2 regions of the Streptomyces melanosporofaciens genome follow, and region 1 is predicted to be linked to the other one. Evidence: predicted binding sites of a transcription regulator. Region 1 holds the regulator's gene; the other holds the start of a gene.
The links. The regulator HrcA, encoded in region 1, represses chaperone genes, less so after heat shock. The targets are predictions, from matches to a motif close to TTNGCACTCNGNNNNNCNGAGTGCNAA.

Region 1 (4,971 bases):
GGCGCCGACTGGTGGGGCGCCGGCCCCGGCGCGCACAGCCATGTGGGCGGCGTGCGGTGGTGGAACGTGAAGCACCCCGGGGCGTACGCGCAGGCCCTGGGCGAGGGCAGGTCGCCCGGCGCGGGCCGGGAGCTGCTGACCGCCGAGGAGCGCCGGGTGGAGCGCATCCTGCTGGAGCTGCGGCTGGTCGAGGGCTGCCCGCTGGAGCTGCTGCGCCCGGCCGGGGCGGCGGCCGCGGCCCGGGCGCTGGAGGACGGGCTGCTGGATCCGGGGCCGTACGGACGGGGGCGGGCCGTGCTCACGCTGCGTGGGCGGCTGCTGGCGGACGCGGTGGTGCGCGACCTGGTGGACTGAGACGGGAGCCGTCAGCCCTGCGGGGCCGTCACGAAGTCGATCAACTCCTCCACCCGCCCCAGGAGCTCCGGCCGGAGGTCCTTGTAGGAGTGGACCGAGGACAGGATCCGCTGCCAGGCGGCCCCGGTGTTCTCCGGCCAGCCCAGGGCGCGGCAGACGCCCTTCTTCCAGTCCTGGCCGTGCGGCACCGTCGGCCAGGCCGGGATGCCGACGGAGGACGGCTTCACGGCCTCCCAGATGTCGATATAGGGGTGGCCGAGGACCAGCACATGCTCGCCGGTGACCTGCCCGGCGATACGGGACTCCTTCGAACCCGTCACCAGATGGTCGACGAGGACGCCGAGCCGGGCGTCCGGGCCGGGGGAGAAGCCATCCACGATGGCGGGCAGGTCGTCGACGCCCTCCAGGTACTCCACGACGACGCCCTCGATGCGCAGATCGTCGCCCCAGACCCGCTCCACCAGCTCCGCGTCGTGGCGCCCCTCGACATAGACGCGCCCCGCACGGGCGACCCTCGCGCGCGCTCCCGGAACGGCGATCGACCCCGAGGCCGTGCGCTGGGGCGCGCTGGGGGCCGCCGCGCGCGGGCGTACGAGGGTGACGACACGCCCCTCGAGCAGAAAACCGCGCGGCTCCATGGGGAAGACGCGATGTTTGCCGAAGCGGTCCTCCAGAGTGACCGTGGGGCCCTGGGCGGTCTTCTCGCAGCGGATCACGGCGCCGCAGAAGCCGGTGGTGACCTCCTCCACGACGAGGTCCGGTTCGGCGGGGACCTCAGGGGCGGGCCGCTGCCGCTTCCAGGGCGGGGTCAGGTCCGGGTCGTACTGTCGCATCCGGATGACGATAGCGCGCGACGACCGCCCGCTCCTGTAGTGCGGACAACTAGGTGGACGCCTAGTAGGGCGCCTAGTCGGGCGGCTGGGGAGACGCCTAGAGGGACACGCCGAAGCGGGCCGCCAATTCGTCACGTTGGGCCCGGACGAACCCGGCGCTCACGACCGAGCCGTGCCCCGGGACGTACCGCGCGTCCGGGCCGCCGAGGGCGAGCAGCCGGTCGAGGGCGGCGGGCCAGCGGCCGGGGATCGCGTCCGGTCCGGCCTGCGGCGTGCCGGACTCCTCCACCAGATCGCCGCAGAAGACCACCTCGGGCCGGCCGGGCACCAGAACGGCCAGGTCATGGGCGGTGTGGCCGGGCCCCACATTGGCCAGCAGCACCTGCCGGTCACCCAGGTCCAGGGTGAGCTCCCCGGAGACCAGGTGGTGCGGGCCGACCAGATGGTCCACGGCCTCGGTGGCGGCGTTCCGGTCCACCCCGTGGCGGATCGCGTCCTCGCGCAGCGTCTCCCGCTCCCGGCGCAGCAGCTCGTCCATGCCCGTGGCCCCGTACACCTCGCAGCCCGCGAAGGCGGCCGAGCCCAGGACGTGGTCGAAGTGCGGATGGGTGAGCGCGATCCGGGTGGGGCGGCGGCCGGTCAGCCGGGTGATCAGGGCGCGCAGCTCGGCCCCGGCGCGCAGGGTCGCGCCGGTGTCCACGACGAGGATGTCGGTCCGGCCGACGACCACGCCGACCGTCTCGTCCCACTCCGGCAGCCGACGGCGGGCCACACCGGGCGCGAGCCGCTCCCAGCCTGCCTCTTCCCAACACGTCTCCATACCGCGACGCTAGCTCAACGGGGATGGGGGAGAGTTGCTGCCGACGGCGGCTCTTGCCCATGCCACCGCACCCCGCCGTACACTGGCGGAGGGGTTCTGGCACTCGTGCCCGGTGAGTGCCAGGGCGGACGACCTGATGAGACCGCTGGACTGGAGGTGCGCGGGGTGCTCAGCGAACGCAGACTCGAGGTGCTGCGTGCCATTGTCCAGGACTATGTGGGGACGGAGGAGCCGGTCGGCTCCAAGGCGCTCACCGAGCGGCACCGGCTGGGGGTCTCGCCGGCCACGGTGCGTAACGACATGGCCGCTCTGGAGGACGAGGGGTTCATCGCCCAGCCGCATACGAGCGCCGGGCGGATCCCCACCGACAAGGGCTATCGCCTCTTCGTGGACAAGCTGGCGGGAGTGAAGCCGCTGTCCAGCCCGGAGCGGCGGGCCATTCAGAACTTCCTGGACGGCGCGGTCGACCTCGATGACGTGGTGGGCCGCACGGTCCGGCTGCTGGCGCAGCTGACCCGGCAGGTGGCGGTGGTGCAGTATCCGTCGCTGACCCGCTCGACGGTGCGCCATGTGGAGCTGCTGCCGCTGGCCACGGCCCGGGTGATGCTGGTGCTGATCACGGACACCGGCCGGGTGGAGCAGCGCATGGTGGACTGCCCCAGTCCGATCACCGAGGACTCGCTGGCCGATCTGCGCGCCCGGCTCAACAGCCGGGTCGTGGGTCGGCGTTTCGCGGATGTGCCGCAGTTGGTGCAGGATCTTCCGGAGTCCTTCGAACAGGAGGACCGGGGGACCGTCTCGATCGTGTTGTCGACCTTGCTCGAGACGCTGGTGGAGGAGACCGAGGAGCGGCTGATGATCGGCGGCACCGCGAACCTCACGCGTTTCGTGCATGATTTTCCCCTGACGATCCGGCCCGTCCTGGAGGCACTCGAGGAGCATGTCGTCCTCCTCAAGTTGCTGGGCGAGGCCAAGGACTCGGGTATGACCGTGCGGATCGGGCATGAGAATGCTCACGAGGGGCTCAACGCCACCTCGGTCGTCGCGGTCGGCTACGGTTCCGGCGACGAGGCGGTCGCCAAACTCGGCGTGGTCGGACCGACCCGCATGGACTACCCCGGAACGATGGGAGCGGTACGCGCAGTGGCACGTTACGTCGGACAGATCCTGGCGGAGTCGTAAGTGGCGACGGACTACTACGCAGTCCTGGGCGTGCCGCGTGATGCCTCGCAGGACCAGATCAAGAAGGCATTCCGTCGGCTCGCGCGCGAGCTGCATCCGGATGTGAACCCGGATCCGAAGACCCAGGAGCGGTTCAAGGAGATCAACGCCGCTTACGAGGTCTTGTCGGACCCACAGAAGAAGCAGGTCTACGACCTGGGCGGGGACCCGATGTCCGGGGCCGGCGGCGGTGGCGCCGGAGGCTTCGGCGGAGGCTTCGGCAACTTCTCCGACATCATGGACGCGTTCTTCGGCACCGCCTCGCAGCGCGGTCCGCGCTCCAGGACCCGGCGCGGTCAGGACGCGATGATCCGTCTGGACGTGGAGCTCAGCGAGGCCGCGTTCGGGACCACCAAGGACATCCAGGTCGACACCGCGGTCGTCTGCACCACGTGCAGCGGCGAGGGCGCGGCGCCGGGCACCTCGGCGCAGACCTGTGACATGTGCCGTGGCCGCGGTGAGGTCTCCCAGGTGACGCGGTCCTTCCTGGGCCAGGTCATGACCTCGCGGCCGTGCCCGCAGTGCCAGGGCTTCGGCACCGTGGTGCCGACCCCGTGCCCGGAGTGCGCGGGCGACGGCCGGATCCGCTCGCGGCGCACCCTGACCGTGAAGATCCCCGCCGGTGTGGACAACGGCACCAGGATCCAGCTGGCCGGTGAGGGCGAGGTCGGACCGGGCGGCGGCCCGGCGGGCGACCTGTATGTGGAGATCCACGAGGTCCCGCACCCGGTCTTCCAGCGGCGCGGCGACGATATGCACTGCACGGTGACCATCCCGATGACGGCGGCGTCGCTGGGCACCAAGGTGCCACTGGAGACGCTGGACGGCCTGGAGGAGGTCGACATCCGGCCCGGTACCCAGTCCGGCCAGTCGATCCCGCTGCACCAGCGCGGCGTCACCCATCTGCGGGGCGGCGGCCGTGGCGACCTGATCGTGCATGTCGAGGTGACCACCCCGACCAAGCTCGACCCGGAGCAGGAGGAGCTGCTGCGGCGGCTGTCCAAGCTGCGCGGCGAGGAGCGCCCGGTCGGCGAATTCAAGCCTGGACAGCAAGGGCTGTTCTCGCGGCTGAAGGACGCGTTCAACGGGCGGTGATCCGGTGGTGAGCCCGTGTGGAGGGCATGGCACGATGTGGCCATGTCCTCCGCGCTGACCGATCTTTACCGGTACCCGATCGTGCAGGCGCCGATGGCGGGTGGAGCCTCCTGCCCGCAGCTCGCCGCCACTGTCTCCGAGGCCGGTGGCCTCGGTTTCCTCGCTGCCGGCTACAAGACGCCGGAAGCGATGTATGAGGAGATCAAACAGCTCCGAGGGCTGACCGGACGGCACTTCGGTGTCAATCTGTTCATGCCGCAGCCGTCCAACGCCGACACGGCAGCCGTCGGGGCCTACCGGGCGCGCCTCACGGGCGAGGCGGCCTGGTACGAGACTCCGCTGGGCGACCCGGACGCGGGTACGGACGACGCGTACGACGCCAAGCTCGCCGTGCTCCTCGACAACCCGGTTCCGGTCGTCTCGTTCACCTTCGGCTGCCCGACCCGTGCCGTCCTCGACGCCTTCGCCCAGGCCGGTACCCGCACGATCGTGACCGTGACCTCGCCCGTCGAGGCGCAGACCGCCCAGTGGGCGGGCGCCGACGCCGTCTGTGTGCAGGGCGTGGAGGCCGGCGGCCACCAGGGCACGTACAGCAATGACCCGGCCGTCGACGGAATGGGCGCCGGACTCGGTCTGCTGTCGCTGATC
Region 2 (4,971 bases), 2.4 Mb from region 1:
GTCGCGGTCGACGGCGAGGACGGAGATCCCGGTGCGGGCGAGCGCGATCGCGTCGCCGCCGATGCCGCAGCACAGATCGGCCGTGCGGCGGACGCCGAACTCCGCGAAGCGGGCGGCGCGGTACGTGGCGACGGAGGTGCGGGTGGCCTGCTCCACGCCGTTCGGCGTGAAGTACATGCGGTGCGCGTCCTCGGGGCCGAATTTGGCCACCGCCCGCTGCCGCAGCGTGGCCTGGGTCAGGGCCGCCGAGACCAGCGCCGGGGGGTGGTCGCGGCGCAGCCGCGTCGCGGTGGCGAGCTCCTTCGCCGGGTCGTAGTCGCGGAGCCCGGAGAGCAGCGCCTGCCCCTCGTCGCCGAGCAGTGAGTCGAAGGCGTCAACGTCCACATGGCCCATTCTCCCCGCTCCCGCGAGCGCATTCGCCCGCGTAGGGCGCGCAGATGCACGCCTCTGGACCGAAGATCACTTATGTGATGATGATCAAGACTGGTTTTCCTCGCTGTCTGGTTCTCGTCGGCGCGGCAGCCGTGCTCACGGCCTGCGGATCCCTCGGCGCCGCCACCGAGCCGTACGCCGGCTCCCGTCACGGCGCTCCCATGCCGCCGGCCTCCCTCGCCTCCCGGCTGGACGACCCGCCGTCGCCCTCGCGGCCGCCGTCCGGACGGGAGCCGGATCCGCGGCCACCGGCGTCGTCCGGTCCGGGGTACGAGGGGCAGGGGTACGAGGGCGAGGCCCAGGGCGGCGCGTTCCCGGATGCGCCACCGGGCTCCGGTGACGCCTCGGCGTCCACTCCGCCCCCGGCCGCGGGGCCGTCCGGCCCGGCCTCCGCGCTGCCGCGCTCGGGCTCGGTGGGCGGCGCCTCCGACGCCTACCGCCGCTGGGGGCTGGACCGGCCCCTGGAGCGGCCTCCGGCCCCGCCCGCCGTCAAGCCCGCGCTCGGGCGGTCGGGGCCGCAGCAGTGGGGGCTGCCGCCGGTCGTGCGGCGAGTGCCGACCGACCAGCGGGTGGTCTTCGTGACGATCGACGACGGGATCGAGAAGGACCCGCGCTTCGTGGAGCAGGCCCGCGAGCTCGGGCTGCCGTTCACCGGGTTCCTGACCGACAACGTGATCGGGGACCACTACGACTACTTCGACGAGCTGCGCCGGCTCGGCAACCCCATGGAGAACCACACCCTCACCCATCCCAGCCTGGCCGGTATGGCCTACGACGACCAGGTGCGGGAGATCTGCGGCCAGCGGGACGTCCTGTGGAACCACTTCGGTCAACAGCCGCGCCTCTTCCGTCCCCCGTTCGGGGAGTACGACGAGACGACGCTGCGGGCGGCGGGCTTCTGCGGCGCGCGGACGGTGGTGCTGTGGCGCGCCGAGATGGAGACCCACGGGCTGGCCTACCGCTCCGGCGACCATCTGCTGCCGGGGGACATCATCCTCGCGCACTTCCGGGGGCCGGAGCAGCTCGAGGGGCAGTCGATGACCGACTGGATCACGGAGCTGGTGCGGGCGATCCAGGCCCAGGGGTTCACGATCGGGCGGCTGGAGGACTATGTGTGACGGCGCCGGGGGGGAGGCTGCTGTGCGGACGGCCTGGGGCTCTGGAGCGAGGTGGGGCCGCGCGGCGTGCTCGCGGCCCCGGAGCGTGGCGGCCGTAAGGCGGTGATGAGGTGGCGAGCGGGGGTCGCCGCCACCACGTCGCTTGGCACTCTAGTTGACTGAGTGCTAACCGCGTCATAATGTCGAGGCTGGCACTCGGGACCGATGAGTGCCAAGGGATACAGCGACGGGCAGGTCCGGCACCCGCGACGACGGATCCACCTGGTCGCCACCTCAGACAGTTGACCCCGTGAGATCTCCGAAGGGGGAGGTCGGATCGTGACGACCACCAGCTCCAAGGTTGCCATCAAGCCGCTCGAGGACCGCATTGTGGTCCAGCCGCTCGACGCCGAGCAGACCACGGCCTCAGGCCTGGTCATTCCGGACACCGCCAAGGAAAAGCCCCAGGAGGGCGTCGTCCTGGCTGTGGGCCCGGGCCGCTTCGAGGACGGCAAGCGCCTTCCGCTCGACGTCTCCGTCGGTGACGTCGTGCTCTACAGCAAGTACGGCGGCACCGAGGTGAAGTACAGCGGCGAGGAGTACCTCGTCCTCTCGGCTCGCGACGTCCTCGCGATCGTCGAGAAGTAATCACCGAAGTTTTGCCTATGAGCCGTGCCCCGGTGCCCGCGTCTGAAACCGGGGTCGGGGCGCGGTTCGTTTGAGAGGACATACGCAACTCATGGCGAAGATCCTGAAGTTCGACGAGGACGCCCGTCGCGCCCTCGAGCGCGGCGTCAACAAGCTTGCGGACACCGTCAAGGTGACGATCGGCCCCCGTGGTCGCAACGTCGTCATCGACAAGAAGTTCGGTGCTCCGACCATCACCAACGACGGTGTCACGATCGCCCGCGAGGTCGAGGTCGAGGACCCGTACGAGAACCTGGGCGCCCAGCTCGTCAAGGAGGTGGCGACCAAGACCAACGACATCGCGGGTGACGGCACCACCACCGCGACCGTGCTGGCCCAGGCGCTGGTCCGCGAGGGCCTGAAGAACGTGGCCGCCGGCGCCTCCCCGGCCGCCCTCAAGAAGGGCATCGACGCGGCGGTCAAGGCCGTCTCGGACGACCTGCTGGCCACCGCCCGCCCGATCGACGAGAAGTCCGACATCGCCGCCGTGGCCGCGCTGTCCGCGCAGGACAAGCAGGTCGGCGAGCTGATCGCCGAGGCGATGGACAAGGTCGGCAAGGACGGTGTCATCACCGTCGAGGAGTCCAACACCTTCGGTCTGGAGCTCGACTTCACCGAGGGCATGGCCTTCGACAAGGGCTACCTCTCGCCGTACATGGTCACCGACCAGGAGCGGATGGAGGCCGTCCTCGAGGACCCGTACATCCTGATCCACCAGGGCAAGATCGCCTCGATCCAGGACCTGCTGCCGCTCCTGGAGAAGATCATCCAGGCCAACGCCAGCAAGCCGCTGCTGATCATCGCCGAGGACGTGGAGGGCGAGGCCCTCTCGACCCTCGTCGTCAACAAGATCCGCGGCACCTTCAACGCCGTCGCGGTGAAGGCCCCGGGCTTCGGTGACCGCCGTAAGGCCATGCTCGGCGACATCGCCACCCTTACGGGCGGCACCGTCATCGCCGAAGAGGTCGGCCTCAAGCTGGACCAGGTCGGTCTGGACGTGCTGGGCACCGCCCGCCGCGTGACCGTCACCAAGGACGACACCACGATCGTCGACGGTGGCGGCAAGAGCGACGAGGTCACCGGCCGCGTCAACCAGATCAAGGCCGAGATCGAGGCCACCGACTCCGACTGGGACCGCGAGAAGCTGCAGGAGCGGCTCGCGAAGCTGGCCGGCGGCGTGTGCGTGATCCGCGTGGGCGCGGCCACCGAGGTCGAGCTCAAGGAGAAGAAGCACCGTCTGGAGGACGCCATCTCCGCGACCCGCGCCGCGGTCGAGGAGGGCATCGTCTCCGGTGGTGGCTCCGCGCTGGTCCACGCCGCGAAGGTGCTGGAGAACAGCCTGGGCCTGGAGGGCGACGAGGCCACCGGTGTCGCGGTGGTCCGCCGCGCCGCGGTCGAGCCGCTGCGCTGGATCGCCGAGAACGCCGGTCTCGAGGGCTACGTCATCACCTCGAAGGTCGCCGAGCTCGAGAAGGGCCACGGCTACAACGCGGCCACCGAGGAGTACGGCGACCTGGTGAAGGCCGGCGTCATCGACCCGGTCAAGGTCACCCGCTCCGCGCTGGAGAACGCGGCGTCGATCGCCTCGCTGCTGCTCACCACCGAGACGCTGGTGGTCGAGAAGCCGGCCGAGGAAGAGGCTGAGGCCGGGGGCCACGGCCACGGTCACGCGCACTGACGCACTTGCGTTTGCACGTCGCTCTGCTGTGCCGAAGGCGCGGCCGCCCTGGGGGCGGCCGCGCCTTCGCTGTTCGCGGCGGTTGCTGGGGTGCGCGGTCGGTTGTGTGGTGGGTGCCGGGGGCGGGGCCTCCGGTGCGGCGCCCTGGACCGCACATTTACGGCGCCGGTGCCCGGGAACGTGAGGCGGGCCGGGGATTGGCGCCACAAATATGCGAAAGCGTCCAGGACACCACCCCTGCGACCCCGCCCCCTCCCGTCTCGTCGGCGTCCGCGCCCCGGTGGCCCCGGGGCCCCTCTCCGTCCCGGGGGCGTGAATGTAGCCCCTCCGGCGTTCAGCCCGTGAATTCAGCCCCTCCGGCGTTTGAGGAGCGGGGTCCGGGGCGGAGCCCCGGCGGGGGGCCAGGGGGCGGAGCCCCCTTGTTTCGGGAAGGGGCGGGGTGGGGGCTTTCCGCCGGAGGCGCCCACAGCCCGCACTCGGTTATTGGGCCTCGGGGCCGGGGCTGCCCGCCGGTGGCCCAGGGCGCCTGTCCGTCTCGTGTGCGGCCCGGGGGCACGGGCAATCCTGTGAGGGCTACGCCTTCGCCGGCGGGCGGCCGACCTTGGAGGAGAGGCTGGAGAGGGCCGAGCGCGGAGCCAACTTGGCCAGGCTCGACATCGCCTTGTAGCGCGGGTCCGGGATGGACAGCGACTTGCCCCGGGCGAAATCCTTCAGGGCCGCCGTGACCAGCCGGTCCGCGTCCAGCCACATCCAGCTCGGGACGCTGTCCTGCTTGATTCCCGCTCGCGCGTGGAACTCCGTACGGACGAACCCCGGGCACAGCGCCATCAGCCGTACGCCCGCGCCCGCCAGGTCCTTCGCCGCGCCCTGGGTGAACTGCACGACCCACGCCTTGCTCGCCCCGTACGTTCCGCGCGGGAAGAAGGCCGCGATCGACGCCACGTTGATCACCCCGCCGCGGCCGCGGCTGCGCATCGTTTCGGCGCCCGCGCTGGTCAGTCGCAGCACCGCCTCGCAGTGCAGCTTCAGCATCCGCAGCTCATCGGTGATCGGCACCTCCAGATAGCGGTCGCGGTT

Region 2: a site for HrcA is predicted at 1,693-1,719, ahead of groES (co-chaperone GroES). Genes of this name have one in related genera too.

What each region holds. Positions count from the first base shown of each region.
Region 1 is NZ_FNST01000002.1:1,659,283-1,664,253, reverse strand. Features, by position in the region: gene hemW (radical SAM family heme chaperone HemW) at 1-354, shown strand, start outside; gene BLV72_RS10185 (DUF3097 domain-containing protein) at 366-1,187, opposite strand; gene BLV72_RS10180 (MBL fold metallo-hydrolase) at 1,285-2,007, opposite strand; gene hrcA (heat-inducible transcriptional repressor HrcA) at 2,173-3,189, shown strand; gene dnaJ (molecular chaperone DnaJ) at 3,190-4,323, shown strand; gene BLV72_RS10165 (nitronate monooxygenase) at 4,366-4,971, shown strand, end outside.
Region 2 is NZ_FNST01000002.1:4,064,978-4,069,948, forward strand. Features, by position in the region: gene BLV72_RS20280 (class I SAM-dependent methyltransferase) at 1-393, opposite strand, end outside; gene BLV72_RS20285 (polysaccharide deacetylase family protein) at 471-1,550, shown strand; gene groES (co-chaperone GroES) at 1,869-2,177, shown strand; gene groL (chaperonin GroEL) at 2,269-3,894, shown strand; gene BLV72_RS20300 (SDR family NAD(P)-dependent oxidoreductase) at 4,468-4,971, opposite strand, start outside.